Regions from separate parts of the Chryseobacterium sp. MA9 genome, predicted to be linked through region 1. Evidence: riboswitches for the same ligand, from Rfam matches in the RefSeq annotation. Region 1 holds a riboswitch; each other region holds the start of a gene.

Evidence for each region. A riboswitch is a leader RNA that binds a small molecule or an ion and turns the genes downstream of it on or off. The one in region 1 is predicted to bind S-adenosylmethionine.
Region 2: linked by a shared signal. The riboswitch ahead of KIK00_RS14315 (TonB-dependent siderophore receptor) and the one ahead of KIK00_RS17990 (alpha/beta fold hydrolase) in region 1 are both predicted to bind S-adenosylmethionine.
Region 3: linked by a shared signal. The riboswitch ahead of KIK00_RS17235 (TonB-dependent receptor) and the one ahead of KIK00_RS17990 (alpha/beta fold hydrolase) in region 1 are both predicted to bind S-adenosylmethionine.

The regions. Positions count from the first base shown of each region.
Region 1 is NZ_CP075170.1:3,934,755-3,939,643, reverse strand. Features, by position in the region: gene KIK00_RS17995 (ACT domain-containing protein) at 1-601, opposite strand, end outside; gene KIK00_RS17990 (alpha/beta fold hydrolase) at 607-1,545, opposite strand; SAM riboswitch class I at 1,612-1,718, opposite strand; gene KIK00_RS17985 (glucosidase) at 1,907-4,522, shown strand; gene KIK00_RS17980 (OsmC family protein) at 4,594-4,889, opposite strand, start outside.
Region 2 is NZ_CP075170.1:3,154,874-3,159,762, reverse strand. Features, by position in the region: gene KIK00_RS14320 (alpha-amylase family glycosyl hydrolase) at 30-2,867, shown strand; SAM riboswitch class I at 2,942-3,048, shown strand; gene KIK00_RS14315 (TonB-dependent siderophore receptor) at 3,143-4,889, shown strand, end outside.
Region 3 is NZ_CP075170.1:3,781,507-3,786,395, forward strand. Features, by position in the region: gene pckA (phosphoenolpyruvate carboxykinase (ATP)) at 1-367, shown strand, start outside; gene KIK00_RS17225 (hypothetical protein) at 417-857, opposite strand; gene KIK00_RS17230 (type II 3-dehydroquinate dehydratase) at 930-1,337, opposite strand; SAM riboswitch class I at 1,583-1,681, shown strand; gene KIK00_RS17235 (TonB-dependent receptor) at 1,765-4,698, shown strand; gene KIK00_RS17240 (RagB/SusD family nutrient uptake outer membrane protein) at 4,716-4,889, shown strand, end outside.

The DNA of each region.
Region 1 (4,889 bases):
TTTTCTTTGAATTGGCTACTGCCACTACTTTAAGATCTATTTTCTTACGTCTTTTAATCTCTTCAGAAGATTCTAGTACCTGCTCTATCAGGGTTTTTCCTACATTTCCGTGTCCGATGATCGCCAGATGAACGGTCTTTGGCTTTTTGAAAATTTCAGATTCTATGATGTTTTTTGTTTTTTCATCCTGTGAAGAAGTTACTACGATGTTGACTCTGTTTTCTCCTGCCACCTGATTCAAAAGCAATGGGAAAACATTGTTTCTTGCCAGTTCAGCAAAGACTTTATTGAAATCTTCTGCTACAAAACCGATAACAGAAACATTATTGATACTGTAAATCTGGGAAACTTTTCCTGATTTTCTTTCTGCTTCAAATTCATCAATAAGACATGCTACTGCTTTTTCTGCATCATTTTCCTGAACCAGGATAGAAATTCCGTTCTCTACGGCTTGCTGGGAAATTACTCCTACACTGATGCGCGCTAAAGTAAGCGCTTTAAAAATTCGTCCGTCAATTCCGATTTCTCCCAGGAAATCTTCTCCTTCAAATTTGATGATTGATCTGTTCTTCAAAAATTTTATTTCGTTAGCATTTTTCATTACTTCTATAAAATGTTTTTAATGATATTATTTAATTGTTGATATTCCATTAGGAAGGCATCATGCCCGTGTATAGATTGGATCTCGTGATAAGAAACATCCTTATTTTTCTCTTTTAAGTTTTCAAAACACATTCGGATTTCAGAAGCCGGAAAGAATAAGTCTGTATCTACAGAGATCATGTGCATTCGTGCCTGTATGTTCTCCAGTGCTGTTTCATCAGCATTTATATTCATCAAGAGATGATTCATCAGCCTGTAAGCTTTTAAACTAAACCTTTCGTTTAGTGCGTTACCATGATAAATCAACCAGTCTTCTGATTCCAGGCGTTGTTTTTCCTGATTATATTGGTTTTGAAATCTGTCATTGAGCGACTGTGGCGTTCTGTAACAAAGCATAGCATGAATTCTTGCTTTCTGTAATGGTTCCTCTTTATCATTCAATAAAAATTTCTGAACCAGGCATTGTGCATGAAGCCAGTCGTGTGTTCTATAATCACAAGCTATGGGAATAAATATTTCTGCGAGGTCCGGCTGCTTGGCAAGCATTTCCCAGGCAATCCCTCCTCCCAGAGAGCCTCCAATAATGGCATATAGGTTTTTGATATGTAAAGCTTCAAGTCCTTTCAGAAATATCGCAGCAATATCCGAAGGCGTGAAATCTTCATAGTCTTCAATTAAAAAATCGTTATAACCGTTTCCGGGTATGTTGAAACACAGAACTGTATATTGATCAGTATCAACAATCTGCTTTTCTCCTACCAATTGTTTCCACCAACCTTTTTCTCCGGATACATCTGAGTTTCCGGTAAGTGCATGATTGATTAAAATAATGGGTGCTGTAAACAGATCTTTCCCAAAAAGCTGATAGCTTAACGGGATATGGTATTCCTTTTGGGAATTGGTTTGATACGAAAGATTTATATAGTTTAGTTCTGTTTTCAATTCTATTATATTTTAATACAAATACAATTGAAAATGCCACAGGAAATGGCTGAAAAGAACTTCAGTAAGTTATCTGTCCAAAATACTTTGGTAGAACGTAGCACCTTCTCTGCTTGCGCAAAGGGTTGCTAAGGTTTCATAGGGTCTAATCCCTCAACCTTTCTTGATAACATTTTCAATATTTGAATGAACGAATGGTGCAAAGGTAGTTCTTTTCTTTTAATTTCAAAAAAAAATTATTTTAATATTTAAAAAAGCCCTTAAATACAAGTATTTCAAAACCATATTAATAATTGTTCAGATGAAAAAAATTGGAATTATTTTTCAAAAAAACTAACTTCGTATGGAAAAATGATGAGATATGACCGCCGAAAAAGAAAGATTACAAGATTCCAAATGGAAAAACTGGGGACCTTATGTAAGCAACCGACAGTGGGGAAATGTACGTGAAGATTACAGCTCAAACGGGAATGCCTGGGATTTTACCAATCATAATAACGCCGAAAGCTATGCTTACCGCTGGGGAGAGGAAGGCATAGCTGGAATTTCTGATGTAAAACAGTTGTTCTGTTTTGCTTTTTCATTTTGGAACAGGAAAGATAAAATGATAAAAGAACGGTTCTTCGGATTGAGCAACCCACAGGGAAATCATGGTGAAGACATCAAAGAAATATTTTATTATCTGGATAATACACCTACTCATAGCTATATGAAAATGGTGTATAAATACCCAATCAATGAGTTTCCTTATGATGAACTTCTTACTGAAAACGGAAGACGGAGTAAAAAGGAGCCGGAATATGAGATTTTCGATACCGGAATTTTTGATAACGATGAATATTTTGATATTTTCATTGAATACTGTAAAGCTGATCACAATGATATTCTGGCCAGAGTAACTGTCTGTAACCGAAGCCAGCATGATGCTCCCATTGTAGTGGCTCCTACTGCCTGGTTCAGAAACAACTGGAAATGGGGATACAATACTTATAAAGGAGAACTGAATGCTTCTCATGACGGAAGTATTAACATTGGACATGACAGTATTTCTATCAAAAAAATCTATTCCCGAAACTCAAATGCACAAAGCATATTTTGTGACAATGAAACAAATACATCCAGACTTTACGGAACTCCTAAAACGGAGAATATGTATTTCAAAGATGGCATCAATAATTTCATTATTCGTCAAGGAAACACTGTAAACCCTGAAAAAAAGGGTACAAAAGCTTCTTTTCTGATTGATGAAATTGTAGAAGCAGGAGAATCTAAAATTTTTGAATTCAGATTATGTCCTGATGAAACAGATGAACCTTTTGAAAATTTTGATACTATTTTCAATACGCGACAAGCGGAAGCTGAAGAATTTTATAACGATATTCAGAATGATACCGTCAATGAGGATGAGAGAAATGTTCAGAGACAGGCTTTTGCCGGGCTTCTCTGGAATAAGCAATTCTATCATTACAATATTGGAAAATGGCTGAAAGGTGATCCTAACTTTGAAGCTCCGAGAAATTTCAATGAATATGTACGAAATACGGAATGGAACCACCTTCACAACAAGGATATTATTTCCATGCCTGATAAATGGGAATATCCATGGTATGCTACCTGGGATCTGGCATTTCACTGTGTACCTTTTTCTATCATAGATGCAGAATTTGCCAAGGGACAGCTTTTATTGCTTACCAAAGAATGGTACATGCATCCCAACGGACAGCTTCCTGCCTATGAATGGAATATGAGTGACGTGAATCCGCCTGTACATGCATGGTCATGTTTCCGTGTTTTTAAAATTGATGAAAAAAATAACGGAAAGCCGGATTTATTATTTTTAGAAAAGGTATTCCAGAAGCTGCTGCTGAATTTTACGTGGTGGGTGAACCGAAAGGATAAAAACGGTAAAAATATTTTCGGAGGCGGTTTCCTTGGTCTCGATAATATTGGAGCTTTTGACCGGAATATAGAACTTAAAGACGGTCAGCACCTCGAACAGGCAGACGGAACAAGCTGGATGGCCATGTATGCATTGAATATGATGCGAATTGCTATGGAACTTGCCCAGTATTATCAGGTGTATGAAGATATGGCGATCAAGTTTTTTGAACATTATCTTTATATCGCTGAAGCTATGGAAAACCTGGGTGAAGGAACGAAAGGCCTGTGGAATGAAGAAGACGGTTTCTTTTATGATGTATTACAGCTTGGAAACGGAGACAGTGTTTCTTTGAGATTAAGAAGTATTGTAGGTTTGATCCCATTATTTGCTGTTGAGATAGTGGACCATCGTCTATTGGAAAAGATGCCGAATTTCAGAAGCAGAATGGAATGGATTTTAAAAAATAAACCGGAGCTTACTAAACTTGTTTCTCACTGGGACGAGGAAGGCCATGGAAGAAAACACCTGATGAGCATCCTCCGCAAAAACAGACTGACAAAGGTTCTGACCAGAATGCTTGATGAAAATGAGTTTCTAAGTTCTTACGGAATCCGTGCCATGTCTAAAGTATATGAAGAAAATCCTTTTGTTTTCTCCGTGCATGGTAATGAAAATATGGTTTATTATACTCCTGCAGAAAGTGACAGCCGAATGTTTGGCGGAAACAGCAACTGGCGCGGACCTATTTGGTTTCCTATCAATTTCCTGATTGTGGAAAGCCTTCAGCGCTTTCATTATTATTATGGAAACAGTCTTAAAGTAGAACTTCCAACGGGTAGTGGAGATAAAAGAAATCTTGATGAAGTAGCTCAGAATATCAGCAAAAGACTTTGTTCGATATTTTTAAAGGATGAGCATGGGCAACGGGCTTTCAATGGAGGTAATCCAAAGTTCAATTATGATGAACATTTCAGAGATTATATTACGTTTTTTGAATATTTCCACGGGGATAACGGCCGTGGTGTAGGAGCTTCCCATCAGACCGGATGGACTGCCACTGTGGCAAAACTAATAAAACCAAGACTTACCTTCTAATGAGCAATAGGTAATAAGTAATAAAAAAGCCGGATGAATCATCCGGCTTTTTCTATGTTTTAAATAAGAGATTAAATTTTCTCTCCATTCACGTATACTTCATATCCGATTTCTACATTCGGTTCTAAAGTTTTTGATACGGAACAGTATTTTTCAAAAGATAATTCAGCAGCTTTTGATGCTTTTTTAGGATCAATTTCACCTTCTAAAAGAAATTTTACATTGATAGTCTTGAAAGGTTTCGCATCGTCTACCTGTACTCTCTCTCCTTCCACCTCTGCCTGAAAGCCTGTAATGTTCTGACGTTGCTTCTTTAAAATAGAAACTACATCAATTCCGCTGCAGCCTGCCACAGCCATCAGTACAC
Region 2 (4,889 bases), 780 kb from region 1:
TTATACTATATTCGATAAAAAAATAATAAATGAAAAAGTTTTATTCCGTTGTTTTTGTGCTTGTTACCATGTTTGTTTTTGGGCAGATCAACTATACGATTAGCCCTAATCCGTTCAATGAAACAGATGTTGTTACGCTTACGGTTCCGGGAGATCAGATTGATGAATCCGCCTGGGGAGTTTCCAATAATACCATTTATATCTGGTCATGGTCTTTTGACACTAATTACCAGAACAGTCAGAACTGTCCTACCAATGGTAGCTGGAGTAGCTCCAACGACCTGAATAAACTAAATTATAATGCTGCTACAGATAGCTATTCACTCACTTTTACTCCGACTTCTTTTTTCGGAAGAACAGGAATCGGAAGGTTCGGATTTTTATTAAAAGATAAAACAGGATCCCATCAGACCTCACCGGACATTTTTGTAAATGTGGGTACTTTAAGTTTAAATCTTACCAATCCATTATCCAATAGCCTGACTTCTGTTCCGGCAGGAAACTCTATCATTATTACTGCAACAACAAATACCAACGCAACATTTCAGTTAAAAGCAAACGGAACTGTGGTTAACTCTACAACAACTCCATCACAATCCTATTCTTACAGTTATACAGTTACTCAGGATGCCAGTATGGAACTTATTGCTACAGAAGGAGCTAATTCTAAAACTGCGACATTCATTTTACAGGTTCCCAGAAATGTAATTTCTGAAGCAATACCCAACTGGATAAAACAAGGAATTAATTATCATCCTACAGATCAAACCAAGGTTGGACTTGCTTTATATGCTCCGGGAAAAAGTTTTGTTCATGTCATCGGAAGTTTCAATAACTGGGTGGTGAATGATACCTATTTAATGAAAAAAGATACCACAAATCCTGATCTGTACTGGATAGAATTGATTGGCCTGACTCCTCAGCAACTCTATACTTTCCAGTACAGAACAAATGATCTGAGAAAGGTGGCAGATCCTTATTCGCCACAGATCTTATCTTCTTATGATGATCCGTGGATTTCTGCCTCCACATATCCGAACTTACCTGTATTCCCAGCTGGACAAGGGTTTGAAGTTTCAACGTTTAAAACAGGGCAGGCGGCATATAATTGGCAGGTTACCAATTTTCAGAGACCAGCGAAAGAAGATCTCGTTGTATATGAGTTATTATTAAGAGATTTCACACAGGAAAAGAACTGGCAGTCCCTGATCAATAAAATTTCTTATTTAAAGAATCTAAAAATCAATGCTATAGAATTGCTTCCTATCATGGAATTTGACGGGAATCTTTCATGGGGATACAATACTTCGTTTCATTATGCATTAGACAAAGCGTACGGAACCCCTGAAAAATTCAAAGAATTTGTAGATATCTGCCACCAGAACGGAATTGCAGTGATTCTGGATGTAGCATTTAATCACGCTACAGGGCGCTCTCCTTTAGTAAGACTTTGGAATATAGATCCAGATGGTGACGGTTATGGAAATGTTGCAGCAAACAATCCTTATTTCAATCAGGTTCCGAAACACTCATACAATGTGTTTAACGATTTTAATCATACAAGTCTTTCAACTCAATATTACGTTGAAAGATGTCTTCAGCAGTGGCTGACAGAATATCGAATAGACGGATTCCGTTGGGATTTAACAAAAGGATTTACCCAAAGCTGTTCCGAAAATGACGAAGCATGCACCAATGCCTACCAACAGGACAGAGTGGACATCATGAAGCATTATGCAGACAGACAATGGGCCATTGATCCGAATTCTTATATGATCTTTGAACATCTGGGAACGGATGCAGAAGAACAGCAATGGGCAAACTACAGAGTAGCAGAAGGAAAAGGAGTAATGCTTTGGAATAAACAAACTGATCCCTATAACCAGAATACCATGGGATATAAAGACAACAGTAATTACGACAGAATGAACCATAGTCTTCATGGTTTTACCAATATGCGTGCTGTAGGGTACGGAGAAAGCCATGATGAAGAAAGACTGATGTTTAAAAACCTTGCCTACGGTGCTGCTAACGGAAGTTATGATGTTAAAAACCTTAATACAGCTCTTGAAAGAATGAAAACCTTCGGAGCGACCTTCTTTACCATTCCTGGTCCGAAAATGATCTGGCAGTTCGGTGAATTAGGCTATGAGTTCAGTATCAACAGATGTGCTGACGGCACCATCAATAATGGGTGCAGAACCGATGAAAAACCTGTTGCATTTACCTTGGGATATGATTCCAACGTAAACAGAAAAGCAGTATATGATATATGGGCTAAAATAATCACAATCAGAAATACCCATCAGATTTTTAAAACTAAAACGTACAGTATAGAATCCAATAATCTGACTAATGATCCGGATGGATTGATCACAAGAATTTATCTTTATGATCCGGCTATTACAACCGGAATAAAAAATGTGGTAGTATTGGCCAATTACGCTACATCTGTACAAAACGTTGTTCCTTTCTTTCCTTACACAGGGCAATGGCAGAATCTGATGGATGACACTATTTCGAATGTAGTTTCTACCACGGCCCCGATAACTTTACAGCCGGGAGAATTCAGAATCTTCGGAAATTATGCAGGTGCGCTGTCAACAGCAGATATAAAGACAGTAAATAAACTATCTCTTCAGATTGCAGATAATCCGGTTCAAAACAGAATTGCTAAATTAATTTTTAACAAAGCAAAAAACGGAGAAATTTTGATTTTTGATATGACTGGCAAAAGGCTGGATTCATTTAAACTGAATAAAGAAAACGGTACCTATGAAATGAAGATCACTTATCCGGCAGGAACTTATCTGGTGCAGCTGAAATCGGAAACAGGAACTGCAATTCAAAAGATGATTGTAAAGTAAACGAAAAGGCAGATTTGCAGTATAGCAGATTTGCCTTTTTTGTATATTTAAAAAAATAGTCTACTTTTGCAGTAGATTTATCAAGAAAGGTGGAGGGATTTGGCCCAAAGAAACCTTAGCAACCTGCACGATTCGAGAAGTGTAAAGGTGCTAATTCCAACCCTGAGGGGGGAGATAAGTGAAGTCAATATTCTTATATGAATTCCATTTCTTGAAGTCTTGTATATCTGCGGAAAGATCCGTCAGACTGTTATTATTAATTGGCAAGAACAAAAATGAAAAAATTAAGTACAGCTGTATTATTGCTTGGAGCAATTTTGGTTGCTGCTCAGGAGAATGAGGAAAAAGGAAAACAAATCGAAGATATTATCATCGTTGGAAACCGTAATGTCAAAAGAACCAAACTGGAAACACCGGTTCCTGTAGATGTTATCAATATAGACAAAATCCAAAGGAGTTCTCCACAAATGACTGCTCAGGATCTTCTGAATTATGTTATCCCATCGTTTAATGCAGTGAGACAGTCAGCTTCTGATGGTACCGAACATATTGATCCCGTAACCTTAAGAGGAATGGGACCTGATCAGGTTCTTGTATTGCTGAATGGAAAAAGAAGACACACTACTTCTTTAGTCAATTATCAGAATACAGTAGGAAATGGCTCTGTAGGAACAGATCTGAGTACAATTCCTGTCATTGCTATTGATAGAATAGAAGTCTTAAGAGACGGTGCAGCAGCACAATACGGTTCTGATGCCATTGCGGGAGTGATCAATATTATTCTTAAAAAAAATGCAGGAGCTTCAGCAAGTCTTACGTATGGATTGACTGGGAGAAATGATGGAGATACCTATCAGGCAGGAGCCAACTACGGAACTTCATTAGGAAAGAACAACGGATATCTCAATCTTTCATTACAGTTAAGCCACAGAGGAAAAACCACAAGAACTCAAAATCACGATCTTGATATTTTTGGAAATAATTTTGCTTATGCATTTGCAGATGATCCGGAAGCAGCAAGAGCTGCAGATGATGCGAAGATTAAGGAGCGGGGATTGGCTCGCGATGATTTCAATTTTCAGATCGGAGATGCTCAAATCAGACAGGGACAGCTGTTTTTCAATTCAGAATACCCTTTTAATGATAATTTTAAAGTGTATTCTTTCGGAGGTTTCAGTATCAAAGAAGGAAAAGGATTTGGTTTCAGAAGACTGCCTAGCGAAACATCCAATGTAGTTGCATCCATTTACCCAAACGGATTTCAGGCAGCTCTTGGGTCTCAGGTGTATGATGTTTCTTATGCTGTAGGTGCAAAATATAATGTTAACGATTGGCTATTGGATCTAAGCAATACATTCGGAAGCAATACATTCAATTATAATGTGAGTAATACCAACAATGCTTCTCTCGGGGCAAAATCACCAACACGTTTTTACGCAGGAGCGCATAGCTTCCTTCAAAATGCCATTAATCTTGATGTTTCCAAAAATATAAACCGTTTCAATATCGCATTTGGTGGAGAATTCAGATTTGAACAATACCAGATTAAAGCCGGTGATGAAGCTTCTTATACCCAATATGACATCAATGGAAACGTTGCTACTGAAGGATCAACAGTACTTGGAGCAGGAGGATCTCAGTCCTTTATCGGGTTTTCTCCAAACAATGCATTGAAGAAAGACAGGCACTCCACCGCAGTATATGGCGATGTATCTTATGATTTAGATAAAAAACTGAATATAGATGCCGCTGCAAGATTTGAAAATTATTCAGATTTTGGAAATACCTTGAATGGAAAGCTGGCCATACGATATGAGTTCGTAGAAAATTATGCAGTAAGAGCAGCTGTAGGAACGGGATTCAGAGCACCCTCTCTTCAACAGCAGTATTTTAATAACTCTTATGCCGATATTTCGACCTCTGGTTCCGGAATTGTAACCAAAGGAATTTTCAGAAATGACAGTGATGCTGCAAGAATTCTTGGATTCGATAAACTCAAACAGGAAACTTCTGTCAACGCAA
Region 3 (4,889 bases), 150 kb from region 1:
ACTGATCGGTAAAATGCAGGAGCACGGAGCTAAAGCTTATTTGGTGAACACAGGTTGGAATGGTACTGGAAAGAGAATTTCTCTGAAAGATACAAGAGCAATTATTGATGCAATCATTGACGGTTCTATTGATAATGCTCCTAAAACTCAGGTTCCAATCATGAACCTTGAGATCCCTACTGAATTACCAAACGTTTCTGCAGGTATTTTAGATCCTAGAGATACATATGAAAATGCTTCAGAATGGGAAGAAAAAGCAAAAGATCTTGCATCAAGATATATCAAAAACTTTGAGCAGTATTGTGATACTGAAGAAGGTAAGAAATTAGTGGCTTCAGGACCTCAATTGCAGGAACAGACTATCTAATAGTTACCAACCAACATATACAAAAAGCCTCATCAATGATGAGGCTTTTTTATTCATATTTTTTACAGCTTTCAATCAATTCGTTCTGTTCATCCAGTTTTAGGACTGTTGATTTTATTGATTCTTCTGTTAGATGTTTTATGATCATAAAATGTTTTGAAGAAAAGTAAGGCTCTTCGTTCAATATTTTATCTAAATACTTTGGAGTAGTGAAAGTCATCCAATATTTTGCTTTGTTGGAAAACATAATAGTTACTTCTATTGCATCAGATTCAATATTTTCTATTGTATCATCTATGTTAATAGAAATTATTTCCGGTTGATTGTATAAGCTAAAATAAAATTGTGAATACCATTTCAGTCTTCCTTCATCATTCTGAACCCTTACATTTTCAGTATTTATTTCTTCAATAATATAAGATTTTCTTTTCGTTAATTGTCCGGAATATACCCCAATACATTTACAGTAAATCTTATCCTTTATTTTCATAAATTATTCTTTTACTACCCATAATTATCTGTGAAAATCTTTGCGATCTGTAGGAAAAGTAAAAAATATAAATTACTTCAAGCTTAATATAGCCAATCTATACCCATCCATTCCAAAGCCAGATAAAACAGCATCAGTATTAGCCGCTGTTACCGACTTCTGCCTGAATTCCTCTCTTTTATAAATATTACTGATGTGAACTTCTACTTTTGGTTTTCTGATGTTTTTTAAACAATCAGCAATGGCATAAGAATAATGGGTGAAAGCTCCCGGATTAATCACTACGGCATCAAAGTCATCTTCCTGAAGTCTGTTAATGAGTTCTCCTTCAATATTCGACTGATAATATTTTAATTCATGAGATTGAAACTCGGATTTTAAAATTTCCAAATAGCTTTCCATAGAAACATTCCCATAGATTTCAGGTTCTCTAGTGCCTAACAGATTGAGGTTGGGCCCGTTTATTATTAAAACTTTCATACTATAAAATTAAAAACTTTTTTTAATTAAATGATCAAAAATTTCCGCACAGATTAACGTTCGTTCAATTGTATTATTAATAATGATATTTGTCATGTTTGTTAAAATGATAATGGTTACAACTCCTTATAGTAGTGGCTTTTATTAAAAACTTATGTTAATTTTTGAAAAATTATCATGAAAAATTTATAAGTCTACTTGTTTTGTGGACTAAAAGTTTTTAGCTTTGCAAACATATTTCGATCGGCTTATAAAGAAAGATGGAGGGAACTGACCCAATGAAATCTTGACAACCTACCCATGGGGCAAGGTGTTACGTTCAGCCTTTTTAGGAAAAATAAGCATTTGGTTTATCGTATTTATCGATGCCCTTTGCTAATTTTTCTGCAAAGGGAAAAATTTTAATATATGATAAACAAAATTGATTATGATTAGCAATAATTTATTCACTTCTAAAGCTTGGATACCTCCGGTTGCTGCATTTTTTCTGGGTGTGACCAGCGTAAGTGCACAGAATTCCAAGCCGAAAAAAGATAGCCTTCATGAAAAAGAGATTGATGAAGTAGTAGTTGTAGCTTACGGAAAAGCTAAAAGAAACAGCTATACTGGTTCTGTAGCTACAATTTCAAGTGATAAGATTAATAACAGACCTGTAACCAATATTACCAAAGCATTGGAAGGACAGGTTGCAGGGATTCAAACGACAAGTGCATCAGGGCAGCCAGGTGCTGTTTCTACCATCCGAATCAGAGGGATTGGTTCAATAAGTGCTTCCAGTGATCCTTTATATGTAGTAGACGGAATCCCTTTTGACGGAAATCTGAACTCTATCAGTCCAAGTGATATTGAATCTATCAGTGTTCTGAAAGATGCTACAGCAAGTGCTTTGTATGGATCAAGAGGAGCAAATGGGATTATCATTATTACCACAAAATCAGGTAAAAAAGGGGAAGCAAAAGTTAATTTTAATATAAGCCAGGGATTTTCTGGAAGAGCCGTAAAAGATTATGAACAGGTAAATACAGACCAATACTTTCAGTTATATTGGGAAGCATTGAGAAACGGATATCAATCCGGAAAAGTTTCTTCACAACAGGCTGCTCAGATGGCAACAGACAATCTTGTTTCTACACTTGGAATTAACCCATATGGAACTGCTTATCCAAAACCAGTAGGAACAGATGGAAAATTATTACCTGGTGCATCAGCACTTTGGAATGATGACTGGAGAGATATTTTGCAGAGAGTTGCTTCAAGAAATCAGGTAGATCTTGATATCAGTGGCGGAAGTGAAAAGAGTAATTATTTCTTTTCATTAGGTTACCTGGATGATAAAGGGATGGCTATTGAATCAGGATATAAAAGATACAATACGCGATTAAAGATCAACTCTGAAGTGAAAAAATGGCTGAATGTTGGGGTAAACTTAAATTATACAAACAGTATTCAGCAAGCTCCTACTTCTTCAGATTCTAAGGCGAGCAACATCATCAACGCAGCAAGATTTATTCCTTCCTTCTATCCTTATTATGAAAGAAATGAAGATGGAACTTATATTTTGGATGCAGACGGAAACCCGATTTATGATTTTGGAAAGTACAGACCTACCAATGCACTACAGAATCAGAATGCCGCAGCAACACTGCCATTAGACAAAAATGAAAATAAAGAAGATAATTTCTCCGGAAAAGGATTCATGGAATTTATTTTCTTACCGGAACTGAAATTCAAGACAAGTTTTTCTGTTGATTTAGTGAATTATAATGGACATTATTATTCAAATCCATTGCTGGGACAAGGTGCGGAGATTGGAGGTTCGGTAACGAAAACAAATACCAGAACACTTTCTTACACCACCAGTAATATTCTTACTTATGATAAGAAATTTGGAAAACATCATGTAAATGCTTTAGCAGGGCATGAATTCTATAAATATGACTATCAGACTATTTCCGGAACAAGAAGCCAGTTTTCTCTGCCTTATTATTATGAACCTGATGCTGCTTCTTTATTGGGAAGTTTCAGTGGGAACAGTAATAAATTAAGTCTATTAAGTTTCCTTGGGAAAGTAGAGTATGATTATAACAATACTTACTTCTTATCTGCATCAGGAAGAGCAGACAGTTCTTCGAGATTTGCAAAGGACAACAGATGGGGAAGATTCTGGTCAGTAGGAGGTTCGTGGAAGATTTCAAACGAGGAATTTGTTAAAAGTTTGAATGTTTTCAATCAATTGACATTACGCGCCAGCTACGGAGGCCAAGGGAATGACAAATTACTTAGACCCAACGGCCAGCCGCTTTATTATGCGTATCAGGAGTTGTACAGATTTATCAGTCTTGGTGGAGAACCGGGAACAACGCTTGAAAAAACATCTACCAATAATGTAAAGTGGGAGACCAACCTTAATTTAAATGTAGGATTGGAATTTGCCATTCTGAATAACAGAATTAAAGGAAATATCGAATACTTCAAAAGAAAAAGCCAGGACCTTCTGTTTAATATGCCGGTTGCTCCATCATTGGGAATCAGTGATTACCCTGCCAATATCGGAACCATTCAGAATACAGGATTTGAATTTTCACTATTTACAACGCCAGTTAAGAATGATGATTTCCAATGGAATGTGGATGTTAACCTGAGCACTTTAAACAATAAAGTAACCAAATTACCTGGAGGTTCTCTTGTGGTAGGAACTAAGTTATTAACAGTAGGAGGTTCCGTATATGATTTCTTTATTCCGGAATGGGCTGGGGTAGATCCAAGCAATGGAAAACCATTGTGGAAAACGGTTTCTACAGATGCCAGCGGAAACTCAGTGGAAGGAACTACTTCAGAATATTCCAAAGCAACAAAGTTGTTGCAAGGTTCTGCATTGCCTAAGCTGACAGGAGGAATCAGTACAAGTATCAATTACAAGAATTTCGATTTTTCAGGATTACTGACATTCAAAATCGGAGGGAAGATTTTGGATACCGACTATACCTCCATCATGCATAACGGAAGTGCGGGAGGACGTGCATGGAGTGCGGAAATGCTGAACAGATGGACTCCGGAAAACCCTAATACAGATGTTCCGGGATTGAGTACAACAACGAATAACTGGACGTCAACATCTTCAAGATTTCTGTATTCCGGAACGTATGCAAGGCTTAAAAATGTAAGCTTAGGATACACACTTCCTGAAGATTATTTTGAGAAAATAGGGCTTAAAAAATTCAGAATTTATATCCAGGCAGAGAACCTTCTGACATTCTATAAACATAAAGGAATGGATCCTGAACAGGCTTTGGATGGAACAACGTATTACAGATATCCTGCAATGAGAACGATCACTTTTGGTCTTCAGGCAACACTTTAACCTTTAAAATTGAAACAATGAAAAAATTAAAATATCTATCGTTTGCTCTTATCGGATTTTTAGCGTTGACAAGCTGTGAGAATGATCTTGATACAGCGCCAACTGATCAGGCTAATAGTGTAGAGGTTTTTAAAACAGTTGAAAGTGCAGAAACAGTTGTGAACGGTACCTGGGCAAAATTTAATAATGAC